One region of the Ruminococcus sp. J1101004sp1_RTP21198st1_B9_RTP21198_201120 genome, then DNA from elsewhere that is predicted to be linked to it. Evidence: riboswitches for the same ligand, from Rfam matches in the RefSeq annotation. Region 1 holds a riboswitch; each other region holds the start of a gene.
The links. A riboswitch is a leader RNA that binds a small molecule or an ion and turns the genes downstream of it on or off. The one in region 1 is predicted to bind cyclic di-GMP.

Region 1 (3,200 bases):
CTTTTCGCAACAACTTTTCCATTTCTGGTTACAGCAGCTATAGCTATATTACTGCTTGTCCATTTAACTTTCTGTTTAGTACCTGTAACTTTTAATGTACTTGACTTTCCAACACTCAGAGTAACAGATTTTTTATTAAGCTTTGGTGTTTCAACAGTAACTTTGCAAGTGTATTTTTTACTACCGACCTTTGCAGTAATCACTGTTGTACCTTTTTTCTTACCAAAAACCACACCTTTAGAAGATACTGTTGCTACAGACTTTTTACTACTACTCCATTTTGCTTTTTTCTTTGTCCCTTTTAATTTTAAAGTCTTTTTCTGGCCTTTTGTCAAAGTAATTTTTTTAGAATTAATTTTTACTGCAGCCTGTACCGTTTGCATTGTTCCTAACTGTGTTGCTACTTCTGGTGATAACAATGTCAGTGAGAACACTGCGATCATTACCGCCAAAAACTTCTTCAGAAATCCTTGCTTCTTTTCCATGCGTTTTTCCTCCTTGAACGCTTCATGTGAATTTATATTTTCGCCCACATTCCCATGGGTAATCATATACATTTTACTGGATGATCTTTACTGATCCATATGCCGCATTCTTTAAAACAGCATTAAATCTCTCAGCATTTATTGAACCAATTTCTATACCATTATCGTAATATTCATTTATCATCCTTGTAGTAACTGCATAGTAAAAATACATATCATCATCTTCATCTAAATCTTCAAGATCCAGCTCAGTTGTAATACCACCTAATATATATTCTCCATCGTCTTCACTATAAACGCAGAAAGCATAATCTTCTGTATTTCCACCAAATCCATTTTGTGCTCCACAGTGCATTACAACAGTAGGATATTTTGGAGAATCTGAACTTTGATCCTTGCTCTCACCATCAGAAGATTCTGTTTCTGTGTCTTCACTTTCACTGTTATCATCATCTTCATTAAGTCCATCATAAAACTTCACATCATAAACACTTAAAGAATCTGGATTTTTTAAAATTCATTTAACTGCCTTAACAGCAGAATAAGCGTAAGATTCGTATTTTGCCTGCTCAATCGTTTCTGCTGAATCTGGATAATCAGGAATAGTATTCAGTAATTCGATTCCATCATCATATTTACCCTGTTCTAACAAATTCTCCGCTTCTTCATAAGTTGCTTTTTCTTTGCCTGTCTCTGCTTCATTTATAGCATCTTGTGCGCCGTCATAATCTATAATAGAGTTCAGTTTCTCAATTGCTTTATCATACTTTCCCTCATCAATAAGATCCTGTGCTTCTTCATATACAGCTTTCTGCTCTGCTAAATGCTGCTGTGGTTTTGCAATGCCAAAATAATAACCAGTTCCAGCAATGGCAACTACTGCTACTACGCCAATAAGGATTTTCTTGCTTCCTTTATTACTCTTTCCGTCATTATTCTGTATTGGTTGTGTCGCATTTCCGATTGGACAACCACAATGAGGACAAGCTCCTGCTTTATCCGATATTTCTTTCCCACATTCAGGACATTTTATAAGTGCCATAATGTATTTCCTCTCTTTACATGTTTGTTGTTTTATTTCTTACTCTACTCCCATTTGTTCTGCCAAATCATCAATAAAATCACCCATAGCAGCTGACCATTCTTCATCTGTTAGTTGTCCGTCACCATCTGTATCATGAGCCGAATAATATGGATCACTTGGATCATATCCATGAGTTTCTTCCGATGAATTATTGTTTGTACTATTTGAGCTACTGCTCGAATAACTTTTATATCTGCTTGTGCTTGAAGTAGAGCTACTTACACTTGAAGAATTGCCTAAAGTTTCTGCGTAATCCTCATCCTCCGAATCATCTTCATCAATTGTTAATTCATTGTCAGATGCTTCACCATACTCTTTAGTATCTGTGGTTTCATTTCCACAAGCTGCTACACTTATACCTAAGCAGCATACAAACAATAATGTAACAATTTTTCTTTTCATTAGACTGCCTTCTTTCCCTCAAAATATAAAAAGCATTCCTCTCCTGACTCGCTCGCCACGGAAAAGCAATGCTCTCCTATCATGTAAAAATTGCAACTGGCTGTCATACATATGCTTAGACCCTGTAGTTTTGCGCCACCGGATTTCTCCGGCTATGCCCTGTATTCAATTAGTGCTTGTTTTATAGCCAAACATTATTATCCAATAAATAAAACCACCACACATATAAGCCACTATGTCATACGGATCAGACACAGTATCCGTTCTAAATAAAGGTGTAATATATTCCCAGAATACGCCACATAAAAATAAAAGTAACTCTATTTGCCATAATCTATATATCATACCCTTATAGTAATAAAAAACACTGTTGCAATATGCTATAAAAGTAATTCCACCTACTAAATCATTAAAATAACATGTCATAAACCATTTAAGCCACGGTATTGAAATATAATTTTTTAGATGTTTATTTACTAATACTGCAACTAATGTCATTAACATGATTCTCAAATTTTTCTTCATTAACCATCAATTGAAAAAATAATCAATGCTAAAAGTACAGCTCCAACAACGCCCCAGAAACTTAATCCGTTATTATTATTCCCCGCCATACTAAACTCTCCTTCCAAAAATCTTTTTCATTTTTAATATATTGTTTCTATCTGGTCACAATAATAGCACTAAATCTGGATATAATCAATACAAATGTTTCTAATAGGTGACAATTCGTCGTATTATTTGACGCAGGAGTGCTACTATGCAATATATCTTAACTGATCTTCCACTTGGACATAATATCCAGACAGTACGCATGAATAAAGGTATGACACAAGAAGAAGTTGTTGCAAAACTACAGCTTATGGGAAGTCGTATCTCCCGAAGCACTCTTGCTAATATTGAAGTGGGGCGCAGGAACATAAAAGCCAGTGACCTGAAAGCGCTGCGATTACTGTTTGATGTTGAATATGAGGAATTTTTCAAAGATTAAAGCTATCGGGTATGATGTGATCCGGTAGCTTTTTGTTGTATTCTGACTGAAATAGTCTTATACTGGATTTATAATACTATTGGAGGTATGAAGCCTATGGGTATGTATGATCGTGACTGGTACCGAGAGTCCTACAAAGAAAAAGAAGAAAAATACGGCGGGGATTTCAGTTTACATAGTAAGCCTAAGAAGAAACATCAAAAGAAAAAAGCTGATAAGGCAAAAAATTATTCAACTT
Region 2 (3,200 bases), on a different contig from region 1:
ATTTTTTTTCCCAACATGAAAAAGAACGGGAGCATATGCAGCTGCTCCTGTCGCAGATTGGAAAAACGAGATTAGGTTCTTTGTCGGATACGGTATTGGCTCTTAAAAGTTCTCCTGAGGTAAAAACAGGAATCCATTGGTTTATGTTGATACTGCTGGTGTTGAATGTTGCAGTGCTTTTACCTGTGAAGCCAGTAGTTGGCTTTTTTTGCTTCATGGTCTTAATGATAACAAATATTACAATTTATTATGCAGGCAATGACCGAAAATTAATCGAAGCTTACCTGGATTGTTATGCACACTTGCTTCGAATGTTATCTGTTGCAGAAAAAATAAAGAATGTGCAATGGTCAGAAACAAGAATGCAGATGTCTGCTATTGCAGAAGCCAGAGCGGTGTTTAAGGGTCTTAACCGGAAAGCAATTTTTTTGACCAGTAAAAATACAGATGGAGGAGATCCGGCACAGATTCTTATGGACTATATCAGAATGCTGACTCATATAGACATTCTGGTTTATAACGGTCTTTTGAAAAAAATTCAGGACAAAACGGACTCTATTTTGAAGCTTATTGATAATATTGGAGAACTGGACGCGTGTATTTCCATTGCGTCTTTTCGGGAACTTCTTACGCTTTGGTGCAAACCTGAGTTTAAAAGCTGGGAAAGTGGTGTCACGCAGATTGAAATGGCTGTAGAAGATCTGTATCACCCACTGCTTCAGGAGGCAGTTGCCAATAGCTTTCAAGTAGCCGGAGGAACTTTGGTAACCGGTTCTAACGCATCCGGAAAATCTACATTCCTAAAAAATGTTGCAATGAACAGTATTCTTGCCCAGACGCTTGTTACCTGTACTTGTTCATCCTACCAGGCACCGTTTTTGAAAGTTATGACATCTATGGCATTGCGGGATGATATAGAGAGTGGAGAGAGCTATTTTATTGTAGAAATCAAGTCGCTGAAACGAATATTGGAAGAAAGTAAGAAAAGGGAGCCACTTTTATGTATTATTGATGAAGTGCTTCGAGGTACAAATACGGTTGAGAGGATTGCTGCTTCATCCAGAATTTTAAATGCACTTCGGCAAAAATGGGTGCTGCCTTTTGCAGCTACTCATGACATAGAACTGTCGTACATTTTGGATTCCCAGTATGAAAACTATCATTTTGAGGAAGACGTACAGGAAAAAGAGGTGGTATTTTCCTATGTCCTGAAAAATGGAAGAGCCACATCCCGAAATGCGATTCAGCTTTTGGATATGTTAGGTTATGACAAGGAAATTGTAGAGGATGCACGAAATGCGGCATTTAATTTTGAAAATAAAGGAATCTGGGATGCCTTATAAATTCAGCAGATCATGTCTGGAAACAGTAATGTCAATGCTGCGTGGACTTCGGAAGAAGGAGAACAGTTCGAGTATATGTATCGGCTGTTCTTTTTTTATTTTTAAGTGTTAAAGCGGTGAGGTTTTTCTTGTGTAAAGTGGAGCGATGGAGTATAATAAAATAGGTTTTTTGCAGAATTTTAAAAGCTATAATAAGAAAATCGTCAAAACAGACGAAAGTCTGTGACGCAAAGCTACAGGGCCTGTAAAATGGCAGCCAGTTGCATGAACTGATGTGCACTGTCTGTGAGACAGTGTTTTTTTACGGTGTTACTTCATAGATGTAACAATAATAATTTTATTTGAGAGAGAAAAATATGAAAATCAAAAAAGTACAAAGTGTATGTCTTATTTTGGCATGTGTGGCAGCAACAGGACTTATAGGGTGTGGGAAAACAGATGAAACATCAAAGAAACACGAAGCAATTACTTTTATGGCTCCTTATCTGGAGGTGGACAGCTTTATAGAAGAGGTGCATAAAACATATCCAGAGGTTAATCTCGAAGTAATCACGTATAGCGGGTCAAATACAACAACCTATCTACAGAATATGTTAGAGGCAGATGATCTTCCGGATATCTGCACACAGACTTTTTATAAGCCAGATGTGGTGGATGTCAGTGATAAGATGATTGATCTCTCCGGATACGATTTTACAGATAATTATGTGGAATCACGTCTGAAAGAGGTATCCGATGAGGGTGCACTTTATATGCTTCCATCTTTGTACAACTGTTATGGAATCACTTATAATAAAACACTGCTTGAGCAACATGGCTGGAAGCTGCCAACATCTTTTACAGAGCTTGAAGAACTTGCAGGCAAAGCAAAAGAAGCAGGAGTTACGTTATGTATGGCACAGATTCAGTATCCGGGTTCTGCCTTCCAGTATATATGTAATATTGCGGATGCGGGATTCCTTGGTACCTTGTCTGGAAAGCAGTGGCAGAAAGATTACCTGTCAGGAAAGGCAAATGTCAGTGACACGGAAGGCATGATGGACAGCATGGAATATATCCAAAAATGGAAAGACATCGGTATGTTTGACAGCAGCAACAGTGATCCGATAGATGATAGTAAAACAAGAGAAGCTTTTATAAAGGGAAACGCACTGTTTCTATTGGGACCACAGAATGGCATTATGGACTCAGAAGATACAACGGACAAATTTGGTCTGATGCCATACCTGTCTGAAGATGGAAGCCAGAATGTATTTATTTTAAATGTAAACCGTTTTTACGGATTGAATAAAAAGTTGGAAAATAATCCGGAGAAACTTGAAGATGCATTAAAAGTCATGAAGGTGCTGTCTACGGTAGAAGGAACCAGTGCCCTGTATCCGGAGAGCACATTAAAAGCAGGACTACTTCCTTTTAAAGATGCAAAGGCGGATGATACCTACTATGCAGATATTTCGGATTTTATCAATGCAGGGAATACGACACCGTTTATTTATTCTGGATGGGAAAATACGATTGTAACTACCGGAACCAAAATGCTGGAATTCATGCAGGATAAGGCATCAATAAAGGATGTAGCAGATCAGCTGGATGAGGATCAGGACAGCGTGGTAAATAATCAGCCGGAAGTGTTCACAACAGCTACAGAGGAAATCTCACAGGAAAGCTGTGCAAAGCTGGTGGGCAGATGCTTTGCCGAGGCGACCGGAAGTGACATTGCTCTTATATCCCTTGGAACATGGATCAGTGGAAATGGCACTAACCAGAACAATGGTGGCGTGAGCGGAAAACTGTATGCAAAGAATATTACAGACTATGACATCTGTACCATTCTTCCGACAGGCTGGTCACAGACAA
Region 3 (3,200 bases), on a different contig from region 1:
AAAGAACTGATTCCAATACGATCGCAGTTATAGTAAGAGAAATCAGCAACCCATTTTGGGGTGTTATGCTGCATGTATTGGAGAGGGAAGTCCGTGACAGGAAATACTGCCTGGTATTGCAGAATGTAGCAAATGATGAAGATGAAGTTGAGCTTGCCCTTCAGCTGGAAAAAGAGAAAAAAGTCAAAGGAATCATATTCCTTGGCGGTATGTATGATTATGACGAGTCAAGGTTGAGAATGCTGGGAGTTCCGTATGTGATCAGCAGTTCTGGAAAAACAGTTCCGGAGGATACAGGAGCTTATCCTAAAAGTGCCCTTGTGACGACAGATACAGAGATTGAGAGTCAGAACATGATTGATTATCTGTGCAGCTGCGGTCATAAAAGGATCGCCTTTATTACTTCCAGAGATGAAGGTCTTGGAAGATGCCATCTCAATGGCTATAAAAGAGCACTGGAGAAAAATGGACTGGAGTACGATGAGAAGCTTATAATTCGTTTAAAACCAGGTAAAAGAATCTATACGATTGAGAATGGTTATAACTGTACCTGTGAGCTTTTGAAATCGGGGGTGGATTTTTCCTGTATTTATGCAATTTCAGATACTCTGGCGGTAGGCGCCTGCAGAGCAATTATTGACAGCGGCAAAAGAGTACCGGAGGATTATTGTGTGGCAGGAGCAGATGGTCAGGATATTGCGGAATATTATCATCCATCCATTACCACATTGAAATATCCAAGAGTGGAAACTGCCCAGCAGAGCGTCCGTACCCTGTTTGATATGATCGACCGGAAAAAGGTAGTGAAACGGCAAATACTGGGCGGAACTCTTATAGAGCGGGAGTCTACGCGCAAGCTGTAAGGTGTAGCTGTTGCCATCCGGCCATCGAAAAGGAATCTGTGAAAATATTTGAGAAGGATTATCATGCGCTACGATCCGCTCAGATATTTTTACAGATTTTTTTGTTTTCGTACTTTTTAGACGGATTTTTGTAAGTTTTAACAAGGGAATTCCGTTGACAAAAGTGACAGTTTGCTTTATTATAAGAAATGAATAAAAGGCAAACCTGTTGAAAGACAGGGACGCAAAGCCAAGGGTCTAAGGTCTCAGGACTATGACAGCCGGTTGCCGCATTGATATTGATTAGGTAATGTAATATGACAGGAGACGTGGTTCTTCTATTTGTGGCGACCGTTTATTTAATCTGATAAACGGTTTTTTATTTCCACAAACTGATGGGACTGATAGTTTCCAGATAGCGGCAAGTCAGTTACATTATGGTTCAAGAAAGGTGTGTTATTTATGAAAGGAAAGAAATTAACAGAGTGGCTCGCAAATAAAAAAGTTGTTTCCAGTTGTGCTGCCATAGCATTGGCAGCAGTGATCGGCGGCGTTTCATTATTCTCAGGAGCAGGAGAAACACCTGAATTCCCCAGTTATACAGATCCGATCATGGAGACTTCCATCATAGAAGATGAAACTCCACTGGCTTCTCAGCCGAAGACTACTGTGAAGACTACTTCCAGTACCAAGACAACCAGGAAGACTGTTAAATTAAAAAAGGCTTCCAAGAAGAGCTACACCAAGAAACTGAAAACCAAAACAAAAGTAACCAATAAAACAAATAAATCCGGTAATACAACAGTAGATACCAAGACAACCGTTGTTACCAAAGCAACAGCGAAATACACCAAGAAATCCAAAAAGAAAGTTGTTACATCCAAGATCACAACAACTGTTCAGACAACAACTACACAGCAGGTATCAATTGCCAATGAGACCGCTGTAAGCACTACTTCTTCTGGTACTTCCGCTGCCCAGGCAACTGCAGCAGCAAGCTCTTCACAGAACCAGAGCAAATACGAAGCAAATGTAGCAAATGTAGCAAGTGTTGCAGGTAAGATGGACAATCGTGTAATTGCAGCATATCAGCAGCTGGGCTTTAAGCTTGTTGTTGATCCATCTGTTAACTATTCCGGATATTTTGATGCAAGATCAAGATCTATTACAATGAAGCAGATTGATGATTCTGTTTATCATGAGCTGGGTCATTTCCTCGCATTCATCGCAGGAAATGTAGATAAGACAGCAAGCTTCCAGAGCATTTTTGCAGCTGAGAAGGCAAATGTTACAGCCTTTAATAAAGCCTATGTAACACAGAATGCTTCCGAATATTTTGCAGAATCTGTTAAGGATTACATCTTGAACAATGCTTCCTTGAAGAGCACCAGACCACAGACTTATGCAGCTGTTCAGAATGCATTGAATCAGATTACAGATGCACAGATCGCTAAGATTCAGAAGATTTATGGAGCGTTCTGGAACTAATGATTTTAAAGATGACCGGCACCCGGAGAAATATCTCCGGGTGTTTTACTGTGGATACCACAGGCGCGGGAAAATAGTGTTTTATAAAAAGGTAAGTGACAGATGGTACTTACCTTTTTGTCACCGGGAGAACCTTAATCTTATATATGTCGAGTTGCTGTTCACTGGTAACATTCCGCGAGGTGTTTTTTGTGAACAAAGTTCACAGAAAACCCGAGAATTAAGTTTGCGCAGCAAACGCTACTTCTTGTGCTTGTCACAAGAAGGTTCGTCTTTCTGTGTATCGCGAAGCGTGTTACTGGTCACGGAGTGAACAGTAACTATGTCGAAGAGTCTGGATATGTGTCGACAAAAAATTCTTGCAATGAAAAACCTTAGGTGTGTATAATACAAAACAAAGGTTATCACTTTCTTGCAGGCAGGGATAGATATATTGGGGTCACTGGTCCTAAGTGAACAGTAATATATATTTGGAATGGATGTAGACACGGCGCCTGAAATGTGTTAGAATCAACTTTAATAAGTTTTTTGAAGGATGTTTTTATAATTCAGTATATAGCTTCTGTCTAATCAGACATTTGTATCCCGTTAAATCAAAATTGAAATGTGTTTTAGAATTGTATTAGTCGAAGAGGTAGATGATTGATGAAAGAAAAGTATGAATCATTATCCCTGGCTACGCTGAAAGACTTGGCAAAAGCCAGAGGGCTGAAGGGCATTTCTACTATGAGAAAGCCTGAATTAATTGAACGTATGCTGGAAGAGGACAGGAAAGAACAGACTGCAGAAAATGAGCAGACTATTTCCGGAACAGCAGAAGAGAATACCATACCTGCAAGACCAGAGCCTGTGGCAGCAGAAAAAACAGAA
Region 4 (3,200 bases), on a different contig from region 1:
TGTAAGTGTATATCCGTTTTTTTCTGCAAAATATGGATTCCTGCCAGCATAAAAAATCATGTCAATCTCTCGTTCTTGTAAAGCCTGAAGCATTTCATCATAATCATCATATTCCTGTATATTAAATTCCAGTGTCTGATTTCCCAGACAGTCTTTGGCATAAGAGAAATATTCTGCCAGCATACCGGTAAGTTTTCCAGTCTCTTCGTCCAGAGAAAATACTGCCGCATCATTACTCAGAAATCCGATCCGGATACCATCATGTTCTTCCAACCAGGACTTTTCTCCGCCTGTAAGACTTTGACAATAATCAAGCGTAAAATACTTTTTATACAGATCCGCCTTGAAAAAAGGACTATCCTGATCCAGCTGACGCATAGCCCAGTCCAACTCTGTCTTGATATCGCTGCGCTCTTTATTTATTACAAAATATATGCCGGATTTACCAATCGTGGTAACGGATGATATTCCCTGTTCAGACCAGATGGATTCCTCCAGAGATACAAAACAATCGATTTCATGATTCGCTAATTTCTTTTCGACATCATCATTATTATTCACATTTACATGTTCTGTATGTATGCCATTCTTATTTTCCCATTCTGTCAGCATGATTTCAGGCTCAGTACCCATGAGCACACCTACACGTTTACCGTCCATAGATTTGAAATCAGACGTCCCAATATCCGTATCCGATAAATCAGCATAAAGGATATATTTTTCCTCACCCATGGGTTCATCCGGGAAAAGCATCTTCTGTGCACGTTCATCGGTGTAAGAAATATCGCCCATGATATCAATCTCACCATTTTCAAGCTTATCAAAACAGTTGGACCAGTCACATTTCACATGCTCAAATTTCCATCCGGTATAACCTGCCAGAGCCTGCATGAGCTCGTAGCCATAACCTCGTCTGACACCGTTTTTATCGACATAATTAAAGGTATCCTCAAATGAGCCGACACGGATGGTCTGTGGCTGTTTTTCATCATTATTCGTTTCAGCAGCCTGGCAGTGTACCGATAACATCATCCACATTCCCAGGACCACAAATATACATGCAAATAGTACGGCTGATTTTTTTCTACTTTTATCCATATTTTTTATTTCCTTCATCCGTTTGTGTTTTATGATGTTCCAAACACCAGGTCAAAAACAGCAAGTATTGTTTTTATATCAATCGGTTTTGCAATATGTGCATTCATCCCTGTTGCTGTGTACTGCTGCTGTGTAATTTCCATCATCTCTGCAATGCCCCGGGTGATAAAAACGCTGCCAAACAGGCAGCGCATCTCATTTCATGCAACTGGCTGCCATTTTACAGGCCCTGTAGCTTTGCGTCGCAGACTTTCATCTGTTTTGCCGATTTCCATATTAGAGCATTTAAAATTATACAAAAAAACTGATTTTATTATACTCCCTTGCTCCACTTTACACAAGAAAAACCTCACCGCTTTAACGCTTAAAAATAATTTGAAAACCTGCTAAAAAGTTGTTAACCGAACTTCTTAGCAGGTTTTTATTACTAATCTGTCAGATTATTTTGTAATGTACTGATCAATTCCTCTATAACGATTGGCTTGGATAAGAATCCATTCATACCGCATTCCAACGCTTTCTTTCTGTCCTCGTCAAAAGCATTGGCCGTCATGGCAAGGATGGTGATTCCTGCCAGTGCCGGATCCCTAAGGGCACGGATCTGCTTCGTGGCCTCATATCCGTTCATTACCGGCATCTGCACATCCATCAGCACCAAATCATAACCGCCCGGTTTCGACCTCTTGACCTTCTCTACTGCCTCTGCCCCATTTTCTGCAGTATCCACCAGGAAGCCATATTCATTAAGGATCTCCACCGCAATTTCACTGTTCAGCTCATTGTCTTCCACAAGCAGTATACATCTGCCTCTGAAATCTGAGCATGCCGCCGGAAGAACAGGCTTCTCCTGCTCAGCCTGATTCTGGCCAATGGCAGTCATCAGGGTATCTCTGATATCGGACATAAACAGAGGTTTCGCACAGAATGCAGTTACTCCTGCAGCCCTGGCTTCCACTTCGATGTCTGACCAGTCATAAGCAGTCAGAATAATGATCGGTGTATCGTCACCAAGACTGCGGATCTGTCTGGTGACCTCAATACCATTCATATCCGGCAGTCGCCAGTCGATGATATAAGCATGGAAGGCATCCCCAAGCTCCATAGACTGTCGTGCACGCAGAACAGCCTCCTTACCGGAAAGTGTCCATTCCGAACGCATTCCAACCCTCACAAGTATTTTTGTCACGCTGTCACAGGTATTAAAATCGTCATCTACAACCAGAGCCTTAAGACCTTCCAGCTCTATGATCTTCTCTATACGTTGGTGCTCAGGCTGAGTCCGGAATGGCAGTCGGACGATAAATTCGGTACCTTTCCCCTGCTCTGTCCGGACCTCAATGGTGCCGCCCATCATATCCACAATATTCTTGGTGATGGCCATACCAAGTCCTGTACCCTGAGTCCTGCTTACAGTGGAAGTCCGCTCCCTCTCAAAAGGAGAAAAGATCTTCTGTACAAATTCCTGACTCATACCGATTCCGTTATCCTTCACCCGGATCTCGTACAGTTCACTGCCTCTTTGGAGACCCGGATACTGTTTCAGCCGGACAGAAACGGTTCCGCCAGCAGGAGTAAACTTGATCGCATTGGACAAAAGATTCAGCAGCACCTGATTCAGTCGTGTCTTATCACAATAGACATCCTCATTTGTCACATCCATGGCATCCATATAAAGCTCCAGCTGTTTCGCATGGATCTGCCCGCTGATGATCGTCTTCAGATCATGAAGCACATCCGACAGACTGACCTCCGTTTCTTCCAGATGGATCTTTCCGCTCTCAATCCGGCTCATATCCAGGATATCATTGATCAGGGAAAGCAGATGGTTACTGGAGGAAAGGATCTTTCCCAGATAATCCCGAACCTTGTTTTTATCATCAATATTGCTTACAGCCAGTGTGGTAAAGCCGATGATCGCATTCATTGGTGTCCGGATATCGTGAGACATGTTGGAAAGGAAGGTACTCTTGGCCCTGTTTGCTGTCTCCGCCGCACGGACTGCCTCAGAAAGTGCCTGGTTCATTTTCCAGTCCGAGGTACGGTCCGACAGAACCAGGATGTATTTCTTTTTTCCATTTACCTCACTACCCATTGCAATATTA

Region 2: linked by a shared signal. The riboswitch ahead of AB5618_RS00915 (extracellular solute-binding protein) and the one ahead of AB5618_RS13135 (hypothetical protein) in region 1 are both predicted to bind cyclic di-GMP.
Region 3: linked by a shared signal. The riboswitch ahead of AB5618_RS11115 (hypothetical protein) and the one ahead of AB5618_RS13135 (hypothetical protein) in region 1 are both predicted to bind cyclic di-GMP.
Region 4: linked by a shared signal. The riboswitch ahead of AB5618_RS00945 (transporter substrate-binding domain-containing protein) and the one ahead of AB5618_RS13135 (hypothetical protein) in region 1 are both predicted to bind cyclic di-GMP.

The regions. Positions count from the first base shown of each region.
Region 1 covers NZ_JBCOMI010000018.1:12,809-16,008, forward strand. The annotation lists gene AB5618_RS13120 (Ig-like domain-containing protein) at 1-485, opposite strand, end outside; gene AB5618_RS13125 (hypothetical protein) at 559-966, opposite strand; gene AB5618_RS13130 (zinc-ribbon domain-containing protein) at 1,003-1,527, opposite strand; gene AB5618_RS13135 (hypothetical protein) at 1,567-1,971, opposite strand; cyclic di-GMP riboswitch class I at 2,060-2,140, opposite strand; gene AB5618_RS13140 (helix-turn-helix transcriptional regulator) at 2,732-2,962, shown strand; gene AB5618_RS13145 (hypothetical protein) at 3,059-3,200, shown strand, end outside.
Region 2 covers NZ_JBCOMI010000001.1:205,311-208,510, forward strand. The annotation lists gene AB5618_RS00910 (DNA mismatch repair protein MutS) at 1-1,343, shown strand, start outside; cyclic di-GMP riboswitch class I at 1,536-1,611, shown strand; gene AB5618_RS00915 (extracellular solute-binding protein) at 1,700-3,200, shown strand, end outside.
Region 3 covers NZ_JBCOMI010000014.1:42,062-45,261, reverse strand. The annotation lists gene AB5618_RS11120 (LacI family DNA-binding transcriptional regulator) at 1-863, shown strand, start outside; cyclic di-GMP riboswitch class I at 1,052-1,135, shown strand; gene AB5618_RS11115 (hypothetical protein) at 1,305-2,330, shown strand; gene rho (transcription termination factor Rho) at 2,976-3,200, shown strand, end outside.
Region 4 covers NZ_JBCOMI010000001.1:217,235-220,434, reverse strand. The annotation lists gene AB5618_RS00945 (transporter substrate-binding domain-containing protein) at 1-1,098, opposite strand, end outside; cyclic di-GMP riboswitch class I at 1,299-1,374, opposite strand; gene AB5618_RS00940 (response regulator) at 1,526-3,200, opposite strand, start outside.